2 regions of the Paenibacillus thiaminolyticus genome follow, and region 2 is predicted to be linked to the other one. Evidence: predicted binding sites of a transcription regulator. Region 2 holds the regulator's gene; the other holds the start of a gene.
The links. The regulator Rex, encoded in region 2, represses fermentation and respiration genes when NADH is low (regulators of the CRP and FNR family bind a similar motif). The targets are predictions, from matches to a motif close to TTGTGAAATATTTCACAA.
Positions count from the first base shown of each region.

Region 1: the regulator Rex is predicted to act here: its motif matches at 2,277-2,294, upstream of adhE (bifunctional acetaldehyde-CoA/alcohol dehydrogenase).

Region 1 is NZ_CP041405.1:1,394,522-1,402,029, reverse strand. It holds gene FLT43_RS06320 (formate/nitrite transporter family protein) at 1-584, shown strand, start outside; gene FLT43_RS06315 (Crp/Fnr family transcriptional regulator) at 1,237-1,947, opposite strand; gene adhE (bifunctional acetaldehyde-CoA/alcohol dehydrogenase) at 2,432-5,026, shown strand; gene pflB (formate C-acetyltransferase) at 5,463-7,508, shown strand, end outside.
Region 2 is NZ_CP041405.1:1,153,232-1,160,739, reverse strand. It holds gene panB (3-methyl-2-oxobutanoate hydroxymethyltransferase) at 1-609, shown strand, start outside; gene panC (pantoate--beta-alanine ligase) at 606-1,517, shown strand; gene panD (aspartate 1-decarboxylase) at 1,502-1,888, shown strand; gene FLT43_RS05170 (tetratricopeptide repeat protein) at 2,087-2,719, shown strand; gene dinG (ATP-dependent DNA helicase DinG) at 2,835-5,690, shown strand; gene FLT43_RS05160 (redox-sensing transcriptional repressor Rex) at 5,726-6,373, shown strand; gene FLT43_RS05155 (amidohydrolase) at 6,370-7,508, shown strand, end outside.

The DNA of each region.
Region 1 (7,508 bases), 240 kb from region 2:
CCTTCGGGATTGCCCTGACCCTGGTCATATTTGCCGGCTCCGAGTTGTTCACGGGGAACAATATGCTGTTCACCGTCAGTTCCTTGTCGGGAAGGACGCCTTGGCGGACGACGTGGGCGAACTGGGGCATCGTCTTTCTCGGCAATCTGCTCGGTGCGGTTCTGTTCAGTCTGCTCATTCGAGGATCGGGCGTGTTCGGCGCCGCACCGGCCGATCATCTGCTGTTCACGGCAGCGGCTGCGAAGATGAAGCTGCCGATCGATCAGCTCTTCTTCCGCGGCATTCTGTGCAACTGGCTCGTCTGTCTGGCGATCTGGACGGCGATGCGCGCCAAGGAAGAGATCGCCAAGCTGGTATTGATATGGTGGATGCTGTATGCCTTCATCGCCACTGGATTTGAACACAGCGTAGCCAATATGTCGCTGCTGACGACGGCCTTGCTGCTGCCGCAGCATCCGGAGACGGTGACGATCGCGGGGTGGCTGCATAACATGATTCCCGTGACGCTGGGCAATATCGTTGGCGGCGCCATTTTCGTAGGCATGGCTTATTGGTTCATCAGCCCGGTGCGACAACGGCAATAACGGCACATGAGCGTGGCGCATTTCTGCAGATTGTGAGTCCATTCACATTGAATCAAGAGCACATTTATGAAAATCCATGTAATCAATAGAGCCTGAAGCAGAGCCTGAAGCGGGAGCAATCCTCCAGCTTTGGGCTTTTTTACATACGGAATCCGATGGCCCTGAGTTGAGGGTGTTGTTTTGCCTTCAAGACTCCTTTTCTATTGGATGTGCTCTTAAATACTGCAAAACTGCAGCATTCGGATACTTGCTACTAACCCGGACTGAAATTCCTGCAAGAAGTACATCAATTATCATGGTCCCGCTCTAAAAGATGATGAAATTAGCGAAAATGATGCGTTAGCGCAGGAATTGTAACCGTTATAAGCTAAATCGGCGAAAATTGATGTACAAATGCAGGATTTGGGTACAACTGGGCAAATGCGGAAGTGTGGATATAGCCAAGTGCGGAATGCAACTGGCAAATGCAGGTATACTGGACAAGTGGGGGATTGCAACTGGCAAATGCAAGTCTGCTGGGCAAGTGCAGATAACACTGGCCAAGCGCGGAATGCAACTGGCCAAGGCAGACATGCAAAAAAGCCAGCGGCATCAAGCTGCTGGCTTCGATATGCGATTGGATGGGGAAGGAAGGGCCGTCGTAATCGGTTAACTAGATGCGGCAGATCTCCTTCGGACACATTTCACACCGGCAGACGTCCCGCAGATGATCGAGCTCGCGGATGACAATCATGCCGCTCTCGTATTCGAGCACGCCCTTCTTGCGGAGATCGCTCAGCATTCGGTTGACGCTCTCGCGGGTAGCGCCGATCATGTTCGACAAATCGGTGTGCGTAATCTTCTTGTTGATGAGCACGCCGCCGTCGTCCAGCTCCTCTCCGTACGTGTTGGACAGGCGGATCAATGTCGAGCACAGCGCGCCCGGCTTGCCATACATCATTAGATCGCGGAACTTCGTCTGCGTCAGACGATGATGGATCCCCATCCATTTCATGAAGTCGATCGAAAAATCGCAGTATTGGCAGATTAAAATCTCAATATCCTTTTGATCGATCATGCCCAGCTCGGCTTCCTCGATCACTTCCGCCGTGAAGCTATGCTTCGTGCTGTTGAACGGGTCGACCTGCCCGATCATGTCTCCGGCTTGATACATATAGAGAATCAATTCCTTGCCTTCATCCGTAGATTTCGTTATTTTGACGCGGCCGCTCTTGAGAATGAAGAGCTTATCGGATACGTCGCCTTCCCAAAATAGATGCGAGTTCTCGGGGTAGGTCCGATCCTTCGCAATCTCCAACAGCCGCTGTCGGTTCTGCTCCGAGAAACACGATAAGTTGCAGTGTTCGCCGAGTTGTTCCATCATGTTGGCCACTCCATTCGCCTCCAATTGTCTATTTCTAAATGTTATTTATTGGGTTTTATGATATATCATGTGACATGTTTCACTAAATCCTTTGATACTACTATCATGTACGTTCCAGCGAGTCTTGTCAATTTAGAAATGTTTAAATTTTTTACAAATTAGCGACAGATTGTGACGAGCATCACAAAGTCTGGTCAGGCTGTAAAAGATAGACGGAAATCAGGGTATAAAATATGCACGGAAATCAGGGTATAAAATATAGACGGAAAAAAGAATCAATATGTGATGCAGATCACATACAGTTCATCCGCAAATAAGCTACACTTGGATTGTGAAAAGATTCACAAATAAAAACCGAGGAACATCGGATGATATCCGCAGCATCATAAATAGAAATAATACCGGCAAAGAAGCGGAACCCCGGGTTGACTTGGTCTACGGAGCGGAGGCGGAGAAGATGGCAGCACAACCGAAAGCAACAGCAATGGAAAAGAAGAATGTTCCGAACGCAGCAGAACATATTGATCAATTGGTGGCACGCGCCAAGAAGGCTCAAGCCGCATTTATGGACATGACGCAGGAACAGATTGACACGATTGTGCAGCAAATGGCGTTAGCCGGTCTCGACAAGCATATGCACTTGGCGAAAATGGCGGTCGAAGAGACAGGCCGCGGCGTATATGAAGACAAAATCACGAAAAATATTTTTGCCACGGAGTACATCTTCAACTCGATTAAATACGAGAAAACCGTCGGCGTCATCGAGGACAATCCGAATGGCGCATATATGAAAATTGCGGAGCCGGTCGGTATCGTAATGGGGATTACCCCGGTGACGAACCCGACATCCACGACGATGTTTAAGGCGCTCATTTCCATTAAGACACGCAACCCGATTATTTTCGGATTCCATCCGTCGGCGCAGAAATGCAGTGCGGAAGCAGCGCGCATTTTGCATGACGCAGCGGTCAAATACGGCGCACCTGAGAACTGTATCCAATGGATTGAGTATCCGTCCATGGACGCGACCAATGCACTGATGAATCATCCGGACGTAGCGCTCATCCTCGCGACAGGCGGTGCGGGCATGGTCCGGGCGGCGTACGGCTGCGGGAAGCCGGCGCTCGGCGTAGGTCCGGGCAACGTGCCTTGCTTCATTGACAAGACGGCGGAACTGGAGCAGGCAGTTACCGACTTGATTCTGTCCAAAACATTCGACAACGGTATGATCTGCGCATCCGAGCAGGCGGTCATTATCGAAGAACCGGTCTTCGCCGAAGTGAAAAAGCTGATGCAGGCCAAAGGCTGCCGCTTCCTGACGAAAGAAGAGATCGGCAAGCTGCAGGGCATGGCGATGAAGCCAGAATCCTGCGCCGTCAATCCGGCTATTGTCGGCCAGTCGGCGAAGCAGATTGCCGAGATGGCAGGGATTTCGGTGCCGGACGATACGAAGATACTCGTAGCCGAGCTGGACGGCGTCGGTCCGAAGTTCCCGCTGTCTGCCGAGAAGCTGAGCCCTGTGCTCGCCTGCTATAAAGTGAAGAATGTGCAGGAAGGTATTGACCGGGCAGCCGAGATCGTCACTTTTGGCGGCATGGGTCACTCCTCCGTCATTCATTCCCACGACGATGACGTGATTAACCGCTTCGCTGACCGTCTGCAGACCGGACGGATTCTCGTCAACTCGCCGTCGACACACGGCGCTATCGGGGATATTTACAACACGAATATCCCTTCGTTGACCTTGGGCTGCGGCTCCTATGGACGCAACTCGACGTCTTCCAACGTAACGGCCGTCAATCTGCTCAATATTAAACGGGTGGCGAAGCGAACTGTGAATATGCAATGGTTTAAAGTGCCGAACAAGATTTATTTTGAAAAGGGTGCAACGCAATATTTGGCCAAAATGCCGGACATTCACCGGGTGATGATCGTCACCGACGCCATGATGGTGAAGCTCGGGTACGTCGAGAAGCTGGAATACTATCTGCGCCAGCGCCGCACGCCGGTTGCGATCGAAGTCTTCTCCGATGTCGAGCCGGATCCGTCCACGAAGACGGTAGAGCGCGGGGCGGAAATGATGCGGAGCTTCGAGCCCGACTGCATTATCGCCTTGGGCGGCGGCTCGCCGATGGACGCGGCGAAGGGCATGTGGCTGTTCTACGAATATCCGGATACTGACTTCGATAATCTGAAGCAGAAGTTCTTGGATATCCGCAAGCGCACATTCAAATACCCGCGCCTGGGCCAAAAGGCCAAATTCGTCGCCATTCCGACAACGTCCGGTACCGGATCCGAGGTTACCTCGTTCGCGGTCATCACGGACAAAGAGAAGGGCAACACGAAATATCCGCTGGCAGACTATGAGCTGACGCCAGACGTGGCCATCATCGACCCTGAATTCGTCTACAGCTTGCCGAAGACGGCCGTGGCCGACACCGGTATGGACGTATTGACGCATGCGATTGAAGCTTACGTCTCCGTCATGGCTAGCGATTATACGGACGGTCTGGCGATTAAAGCCATCCAACTCGTCTTCGAGAACCTGGTGAAGTCTTACCGGGAAGCATGCCCGAAAGCGCGTGAAAAAATGCATAACGCTTCGACCTTGGCGGGAATGGCGTTCGCGAATGCGTTCCTCGGCATCAACCACAGCTTGGCGCATAAGTGGGGGGCGCAGTACCATACGGCGCACGGCCGCACGAATGCGATTTTGATGCCGCATGTCATCCGCTACAACGCGAAGAAGCCGACGAAGTTCGCTTCCTTCCCAAAATATGACCATTTCGTCGCAGATGTGCGCTATGCCGAGATCGCCCGCATTCTCGGATTGCCGGCCCGCACGACGGAGGAGGGCGTGAAGAGCCTTATCGAGGCCATCCGCGGCCTGAACCGCGAGCTGGGCATTCCCGAGTCGTTCCAGGAGCTGGGCTTCGATGCCAAGGATTTCGAATCCCGCGTCGACTATCTGGCCGATCGCGCCTTCGAAGACCAATGCACAACCGCCAATCCGAAGCTGCCGCTCGTAACCGAGCTGGCGGAAGTATACCGCGACGCTTTCTATGGCCGCTTCGAATAAGAAAAACAGTGCATCACTAGCACATGACTAGCCACCACTAGCGTATGAACAGGCAGCGGAGAGCAATAGCTCTTCGCTGCTTTTCGCGTGTGAGGGCAAGCGCTGCAGAAATAATCGTGCTTTTATCTATTTTATGTGATTATTTTCACAAAAAGTTGCTTCTTTGTGATGTACATCACACCGAAACTACGTGAAAGGAGGTACAATTAAAATGCGGCAAGGATAGAGGCTGCAGTGCAGCGGCGACGCTGCGTAAGCCACTCAGGCAGGAAAAAAGCGGGCGGTTATCGAACGAAGAAGGCAGAAGGTAACAGCCGCGTACCCTTAAATGTGAAATTCATCACAACAAAGTAAGGTTAAGGTATAGAGAGAACCGTGTCGGGTGGCGCCTTCGTTGTCAGCACATACGAAAAGTAAACAGTATGGAGGGATTACGATGTCGGTGATGGAACGTAAAACAGAAGTAAAAGAACAAGCGTGGCGTGGATTCAATACGGGAAAATGGCAAAATCATGTGGATGTGCCCAATTTCTTGGAAGGCAACATCCAGCCTTATCACGGTGATGAGGCATTCTTGGCCGGACCGACCCAGAACACCAAAGATCTATGGGATATCGTAAGCCAATTGTCGAAGGAAGAGCGCGAACGCGGCGGCGTGTGGGATGTCGATGTCAATACACCATCGACGATTACCTCGCATAAACCAGGCTATTTGGACAAGGATAAGGAGAAGGTAGTCGGCGTGCAAACCGACGCTCCGTTCCGCCGTTCCATCCAGCCGTTCGGCGGCATCCGGATGATGATTGACGCTTGTAAAGCGTACGGCTTCGAAATGCCTGATGAAATCATCAAAATGTTCACAGACATTCGCAAGACGCATAACCAAGGCGTATTTGATGCATATACTTCCGATATGCGCATGGCCCGCAAAGCCGGCATTATTACAGGCTTGCCGGACGCGTACGGGCGCGGACGCATTATCGGCGACTACCGCCGCGTAGCATTGTACGGCGTAGATTTCCTTATTAAGATGAAGCAGAAGGATCTGAACGACCTGGAAGTTGACGTGATGACGGATGACGTTATCCGCGACCGCGAAGAGCTGTCCGAGCAAATCCGGGCGCTGACGGAGTTGAAGCAGCTGGCCGAGATGCATGGCTTCGATATTTCCAAGCCGGCTCAAAATGCGAAGGAAGCTTTCCAATGGGTTTACTTCGGTTACTTGGCAGCAATCAAAGAGCAGAACGGTGCGGCAATGTCGCTCGGCCGCGTATCGTCTTTCCTCGATATTTATATCGAACGGGATCTGGAGGAAGGCGCGCTGACCGAAGAAGAAGCCCAAGAGCTGGTCGACCATTTCGTTATGAAGCTCCGTATCGTCAAGTTCCTGCGTACGCCGGATTATAATGACTTGTTCAGCGGCGACCCTACATGGGTGACTGAATCGATCGGCGGCATGGCCGTGGATGGCACGACCCGCGTCACGAAGAACAGCTTCCGCTTCCTGCACACCCTGTACAATCTGGGACCGGCTCCAGAGCCGAACCTGACTGTGCTGTGGTCGACGAAGCTTCCGGAAGCATTCAAAAAATATTGCTCCAAAGTATCGATCGAGACGAGCTCGATTCAATACGAGAACGATGATCTGATGCGCCCAATCTATGGCGATGATTACGGTATCGCCTGCTGCGTATCCGCGATGCGCATCGGTAAGCAAATGCAGTTCTTCGGCGCTCGCGCCAACCTGGCGAAATGTCTGCTGTACGCCATCAATGGCGGCAAGGACGAGAAGCTGGGCGTGCAGGTCGGACCGGAGCTGCCTCCGATTACGAGCGAAGTGCTTGATTACGATGAAGTCGTCAAACGGTTCAAGCAGATGATGGAGTGGCTGGCGAAGCTGTATATGAACACGCTGAATGTCATTCACTATATGCATGATAAATACAGCTACGAACGGATTGAAATGGCATTGCATGACCGTGAAATTCTCCGGACGATGGCATGCGGCATCGCGGGCCTGTCGGTCGCAGCCGACTCGCTCAGCGCCATCAAGTACGCGAAAGTCAGACCGATTCGCAACGAGCAAGGAATCGCGGTGGACTTCGAGACCGAAGGCGAATATCCTTGCTACGGCAACAATGACGATCGCGTAGACAGCATCGCGATCGACCTGGTTGAATCGTTCATGAATATGATCCGGAAGCATCATGCATACCGCAATGCGCTCCCAACCCAATCCGTATTGACGATTACGTCGAACGTCGTCTATGGTAAGAAGACCGGTACGACGCCGGATGGACGCAAAGCGGGCGAACCGTTCGCTCCTGGGGCGAACCCAATGCACGGCCGCGACCGCAAAGGAGCCTTGGCTTCGCTGAGCTCCGTCGCGAAGCTGCCATATGAGCACAGCCTTGACGGCATCTCGAACACGTTCTCCATCGTGCCGAAGGCGCTGGGCAAGGAGCTCGATTCGCGCAAATCG
Region 2 (7,508 bases):
TTCATGACGTACCACGGCAGCATGTCCGACACGCTGGCCGGCGTCCGCCGCATAATGCAGGAAGGCCATGCCCATGCCGTCAAAATGGAGGGCGGCAAGGAAATCGCCGCCACGGTCGAAGCGTGCGTGCAAGCAGGGGTGCCCGTCCTGGGGCATATCGGCTTGACGCCGCAGTCGGTGCATCAGATCGGCGGCTACCGCATTCAAGGCAAGACGGCGGAGGATGCGAACCGCCTGCTGGAGGATGCCTTGGCGCTGGAGAAGGCCGGCGCGTTCGCGATCGTGCTCGAGCTGGTGACGGCGCAGGTGGCGGCTTATATTACGGAGCGGCTCTCGATTCCGACGATCGGCATCGGGGCGGGCGCGTCCTCCGACGGCCAAGTGCTCGTATTCCACGATCTGCTGCGCTATACGGCGGATTACCGCGAGAAGCGGTTCGTCAAAACCTATGCCGATATTGGCGCCATGATTCAGGAGGGGATCGGTGCCTATGTGCGAGAGGTGAAGTCGGGAGCCTTCCCGGCGGAAGGCCATTCGTTCACGGCCGATGAAGAAGTGCAGGTCCAATTGTACGGGCATGCCGGCCGGGAAGAGGAGGATGTCCGATGATCACTGTTCGGACCATCGCCGAGCTGCGGACTGCGGTCCGCAGGCTCCGGCAGGAAGCGGAACAGCAATCGGAACGGGCAGAGGTCGGATTCGTCCCGACGATGGGCTATCTTCACGAAGGCCATGCCAGTCTGATGCGGCAGGCGAAGGAGCAGTGCGCGGTCACGGTGCTGAGCATCTTCGTGAATCCGATTCAATTCGGGCCGAACGAAGATCTGGCCCAATATCCGCGCGATGAGGAGCGGGATCTGAAGCTTGCGGCTTCGCTTGGCATCGATATCGTTTTTCTTCCGTCCCCGGAAGAAATGTATCCGCAGCCGACGAAGACGACGATTCATGTGCGCGAAGTTACCGAGCGGCTGTGCGGCGCGTCCCGCCCGGGTCATTTCGACGGGGTCACGACCGTCGTCGCGAAGCTATTCCATATCGTCAAGCCCGATCGGGCATACTTCGGTATGAAGGATGCGCAGCAGGTCGCCGTCATTCAACAGATGGTGGACGACCTGAACTTCGATGTCGCGATCGTCCCTTGCCCGATTGTGCGGGAAGCGGACGGGCTCGCGCTCAGCTCGCGCAATGTGTACCTGAGCGGCGAGGAGCGCGAACAGGCGCTCGGCTTATCCCGCTCGCTCCGCATGGCGGAGCAGTGGCTTCGGGAGGACCCGGCGCTCACGGCGGGAGACATAAAGTCCCGCCTCCGCCAGATTATCGGCGAAGCGCCGCTGGCGGATATTGATTACGTTGACATATTGACGTTCCCGGCGCTGCAGGCGCTGCCTTCTGATGAACCGGCCGGCAATGCAGGGAGCGACGTGCTTATCGCGCTGGCGGTCCGCTTCGGGCGAACGCGCTTAATTGACAACCGGCTGTTCAGCCGCCAAGGAGGACGCTTATGTTCCGTGAAATGATGAAATCGAAAATTCACCGGGCGACGGTGACGGAGGCTAACTTGAATTATGTGGGCAGCATTACGATCGACGAGCATCTGATGGAATGCGCCGACATTTGGGCTAATGAGAAAGTGCAGATTGTCAATAATTACAACGGCGCCCGTCTGGAAACTTACGTCATTCCGGGGCCGCGCCATTCCGGGGTCATCTGCTTGAACGGGGCGGCGGCACGCCTGGTCCAGCCCGGAGACAACGTCATTATTATTTCATATGCGTCGATGACCGACGAAGAAGCTCGTTCCTATACGCCCAAAATCGTGTTCGTCGATGGGGAGAACAAGCCTGTCGAATTGATGGCCGGCACGGAAGTCCACGCGACGGTCAAGTAACTTGCCTAGATAAGGACCGTCGGCCAACACAGCGAACAACGGTACAACACTTCATCCTGGACAGGCCCAGCTCTTGACAGCGCCAGGCTCCGTTGGGTAAACGTTGGAGCACGGAATGAAATCCACCCCCTTAACACACAATGAACGTAGATCCGTTATGAAGACGATACGCATCACTCGTAAAGGTGGGATGGAATCGTGCTGCAACAAGTATTCGCGACGATGAATGAAGTGCTGGATGAGTTAATTCGCCAGTATCCCCAAGCGGCGGGAGAGCGCAAGCAGGAATTGGACCGGCAATTGAAGGTGCTGTCCACCATGAGCGATTACATCGTGGAGGAGTGGCTCCGGTTCGAAGAGAAGCTCGCCTCGCTGCGCCCGCACAGTCCTAATGACGTGATCGAGGCGCAGCCGCAGCCGACACTGCCCGATATTACGGATCCGTTCCAGCGAGGTCAGGGATACTACATGCTGATGATGTATGATGAAGCCGTCAAGCATTTGGAAGCGGCGGCATCGATAAGGCCGGACCATATCGACAGCCGCATTTATTTGGCCATGAGTTATTTGCATCTGGGCCGGAATCAGGAAGCGGGACATCATTTTCAACTCATCATTCCTCTGACCGAGAGCAAATGCCTCAAAGCGATCGCTTACAATGCCTTGGGATGCATCAGCGCCGAGCAGCGGGATCTTTCCAAAGCGAAGGAATACTTCAGCAAAGCGCACCTGCTTGATCCTTCACTGCCAGAGCCTGTTTTGAACTTGAAAGCGTGTCTGTCGGATGGCGATCATTTGCAATATGGCGGTGAGTGGATTCACATGCCGTAACCAGAGAGGGAAACCTGTACGTAAAAATACGCACAGATGTTTCCCTCTGTGCATTTCCAAATGACCGATCATCTGTTATGCTAAGAACAGAAACGGTGAGAGGAATTAACAGATAATGAGATTTGCTGTGTTGGATTTTGAGACGACGGGCAATCAGCCCAGCGATGAAATTATACAGATTGGCCTTGTCGTTCTGGGGCATGATCTGAACGTAGAACAACAATACCACACCCTGGTCCGTCCGACGGTAAGCATACCCGAATTCATTACCAATCTTACCGGCATCTCCGACGGGGATGTTCAGGATGCGCCAGATCTGGACGAGGCCATGACCGGGATGGTGCCGCTGCTGAGCGACGTTGTCCTTGTGGGCCACAATGTAGGCTTCGATTACCAATATTTGCGCCAAGCGCTGGAGCAGACCGGTTATTTGCCGTTCACCGGAAGGATATTGGACACGATTGAGCTGCTTCGCATTTTGTTCCCTTCGCTTCCTTCCTATCAGCTAGGCTCCGTAGCTCATGATTTCGGCATTGCCCATGACAGGCCTCATCAGGCGGACAGCGACGCGCTTGCGACGGCGGACATCTTCCGCCGGTGCATGGAAGCTATTGATGACCTGCCTCTGCTTACGCTGCAAGGCATCGTCGATGTGTTCGGGGATCACGAGGAGCGGGATTTGAAGTGGCTTCTGGCGGAGAAGCTAACTGAACGGGAACGCAATATGGCCAGCTGGGAGGAGGAAGGCTATTTCCCCCACCGTCAGCTGATGCTCAAGCAGGACGATTGGACCGACACGCCGCCGCCCCGCGACGCGTCCGCGGACAACCCGCTGTCCGGCAAGTCGTTCCGCCATTTTCTGGATGAAGTGAAGCGGCGAATGGAAGCGATGCTTGATCATTACGAGCCCCGCGCTTCGCAGGAGCAGATGTTCAACGAAGTGATGGAATGTCTCGATCAGGACAAGCATCTGCTGATTGAAGCCGGGACGGGAACCGGCAAGTCGCTCGGTTATTTGCTTCCGGCCCTGTATCAGAGCGTTCTTCATGAGAAGAAGGTGGTCGTCAGCACCCATACAATCAACCTGCAGGAGCAGCTGAGACAGCGCGATGTGCCGCTTCTGGAGCAGATTGTTCCTTTTTCGTTCAAGGTATCGCTACTAAAAGGGCGCAGTCACTATTTGTGTTTGCGTAAATTTGAACATAAAATAAGTAACAGAGAGTTCGTCCACGCAAGAGATGACAGCATTACAGCGGCGCAGCTGCTCGTGTGGCTTAGCCGGACGGAGCATGGAGATGACGAGGAGCTTCATCTCGTTCACAAAGGCCCCGAGTTCTGGGATTCGGTATCCAGCGACAGTGATTCGTGCCTGAACCGTTCCTGTCCTTGGTTCCGCCGCTGCTTCTATCACCGGGCCAAAAATAACGCGAACCTCTCCGATATCGTCATTACGAACCATTCGTTATTATTTACCGACGTGATGGCGGACCATCGTCTGCTGCCAGGCTATGAGCATCTCGTCGTTGACGAGGCGCATCATTTCGAGGAGACGGCCGGCAAGCACTTGGGGACGAATTTGCAATATTTTTCACTCATTCACCCGCTCACCCGGCTGTTCAAAGACAGCAAGAGCGGCGCTCTTGTCGTCCTTCAACAGCGACTTCGGTTGTCAGGCCATGAGAAAGCGCTTATCTGGGCCGAAGGGATCGACAAGCTGCTGCAGCAGATCGTCGACGTGAAGGAACAATGGGATCGGCTGCATGACATGCTGTATCAGCTGCTTCCTTCCGGGGAAGCCGGGCAATTCGAGGGCGGGCAGGCGGTGCTGCGCCTCCCGGCCGGCGAGCGTCCGGAGAGCTGGCCCGAGGCGGTAGAGCTGGAGAAATCGATCCACACCCGTCTCAGCGATATTGTGCGCTCGGGCGAGAAGCTGGTCAATGAGTGGAAAGAGGCCGATGACGACGAACTGGAAGGCGTCATCGTCGATATTAGCGGGCTTCTGAAGGATGTAGGCCTGGTCCGCGACGATTTCCGGCTGTTCATGCAAGGATCGGATCCAGAGACGGTCTACTGGATGGAGGGCAACACGCAGTTCAAATTCAAGTCGCTGCAGATGTATGCCGTGCCCGTTGACGTGAGCGAGGCGTTGAACCGTTATTTCTTCGAGCCGAAGAAGAGCGTCATCCTCACTTCAGCCACATTGTCCGTAGATAAGTCCTTCCAGTTCGTGCAGGAGCAAATCGGGCTGATGGAGGCTGCTAACGACGGCAGGCTGCATACGGTCATTCTGCCTTCCCCGTTCAATTACCGGGAGCAGGCGCTGGTCGTTATCCCGCGCGATTTCCCCAGCGTCAAAGGATCATCCGACGCGGTCTTCAATCAGACGCTCGCGAAATCGATCGGGGATGTAGCGCTCGTCACGCGCGGCAGAATGCTCGTCCTGTTCACCTCGTATCGTATGCTCCGGGATGTATACGAGCCGCTGAAGGAGGCGCTGAGCGCGAGCGGCATTCAGGTGCTGGGCCAAGGCATCGACAGCGGGAACCGCAGCAAGCTGACGCGCCGCTTCCGGGAGCAGCCGGCCTCCGTGCTGCTCGGTACGAGCAGCTTCTGGGAAGGGGTCGACATTCCTGGAGACGCGCTGACCTGTCTCGCCATTGTCCGGCTGCCGTTCCAGCCGCCGAACCATCCGCTCGTCGAAGCCAAATGCGACCGGCTGAAGCGCCAGAAGCAGAACCCGTTCCGCAAATATTCGGTTCCGCAGGCGGTTATCCGCTTCAAGCAAGGCTTCGGACGCCTTGTGCGGACCGCTCAGGACAAAGGCATCGTCATCGTGTACGATACACGGGTCATTGAGACGAGCTACGGCAAACATTTCTTATATTCGCTTCCTGGGCCGAAGATGGAGCACATGGCCAATGTGCAGCTGGTGCCCAGAATCGAAGCGTGGTTAAGCGAGCACGAAAAATAGGCGTGTAAGAGCGATGAGGGGGCAACGAAATAGATATGAAAACGTTGAAAATATCAGAAGCTGTCGTTCGCAGACTGCCGGTTTATTTACGTCATCTGATGGAACTGAAGCAGCGAGAGGTTCTGACGGTTTCTTCACAGGATTTGGGTCAGAAGCTGGACCTCAATCCCGCCCAGATTCGCAAAGACTTGGCATATTTCGGCGATTTTGGACGCAAAGGAATTGGGTATGACGTCTCTTACCTGATTCAACAAATCCGCCATATACTGAAGCTGGATCAGATTATTAATGTCGGTCTCGTCGGAGCGGGGAAGCTGGGCCATGCATTGTGCAACTATACGGCATATATGAAGGACAATATGCGGATTGTGGCTGTATTCGACCAGCTGGAGCCGAAGGTAGGCACCGAGATCAACAATCTGCGCGTACAGCCGATGAGCGAGCTGGCGGACACCGTGCGCGAACATAAAATCCGCATCGGAATCATCACCGTACCCGCCTCGGAGGCGCAGCATGTCGCGGAGCAATTCGTCGACGCGGGAGTGGAGGCAATCTTGAACTTCGCTCCGGTTATTCTTCGCGTCCCGCCTCACGTGCGGGTGCATACCGCCGATTTTACGACGGACATGTTCAGTCTGGCCTATTATTTATCCGATGAGAGAAAGGAAGCTCCGGTAGAATGACGACGAAACTTATTATTAGTAACGGGAACTTTGCGTCACTTCGCCCAGGCGCGCAGCACACGGCGGTTACAGGTACGATGGTCATTGAAAATGACATGATTGTCTATGTGGGAGAACATTTGCCGCAAGAGCATGATACGCCCGAGGCGATGCGGATCGACGGCAAGGGGCTGTTCTTCATTCCGGGGCTCATTAATACCCACGGCCATGCGGCGATGTCGCTGCTGCGCGGCTATGGCGATGATATGGTGCTCCAGACGTGGCTGCAAGAGAAAATGTGGCCGATGGAAGCAAAATTCACTGCGGAGGACGTCCGTTGGGGGACGGCGCTCTCGGTTCTAGAAATGCTGAAAGGCGGGACGACGACATTCGTCGATATGTATGACCATATGGATGAGGTGGCCAAGGTCGTCGAGGAATCCGGCATGCGCGCCTGCCTGATGCGCGGCGCGATCGGTCTATGCCCAGAAGACGTGCAGGCAGCGAAGCTGCAGGAAGCCGTTCAATTCGCCCGCGAGTGGCACGGCAAGGCGGACGGCCGCATTACGACGATGCTGGCTCCGCACGCTCCGTATACATGCCCGCCGGGCTTCATCGAGAAGTTCGTGCAGGCGGCGCATGATCTCGATCTTCCGCTGCATACGCATATGTCGGAGACCGCGGCGGAAGTCGCCCAGAATGTCGCGGACTATGGGCTGCGTCCCGTCGCTCATCTGGAGAAGCTCGGCTTCTTCTCGCGCCCTTCCTTCGTGGCGCACGGCGTTCATCTGACCGATGAGGAGATCGAAGTATTGGCTCGCCATGACGTGGCCGTCTCCCATAATCCGGGCAGCAATCTGAAGCTGGCTTCCGGCGTGGCGCGGGTTCCGGAGCTGCTGCGCGCCGGCGTAACCGTATCGCTGGGAACCGACGGGCCGGCAAGCAACAACAATCTGGATATGTTCGAAGAGATGCGCTTGGCTGCCCTGATCCATAAGGGTGTATCCGGCGATCCGACGGCGGTTCCGGCGGCCGAAGCGATGCGTATGGGGACGCTGTACGGAGCGCAGACGCTCCGGGCAGAGAAGCTGGGTCTGCTGGAAGCCGGCATGAAGGCGGATATCGTGGCGGTCAATGTGAACCAGCCGCATTTCGT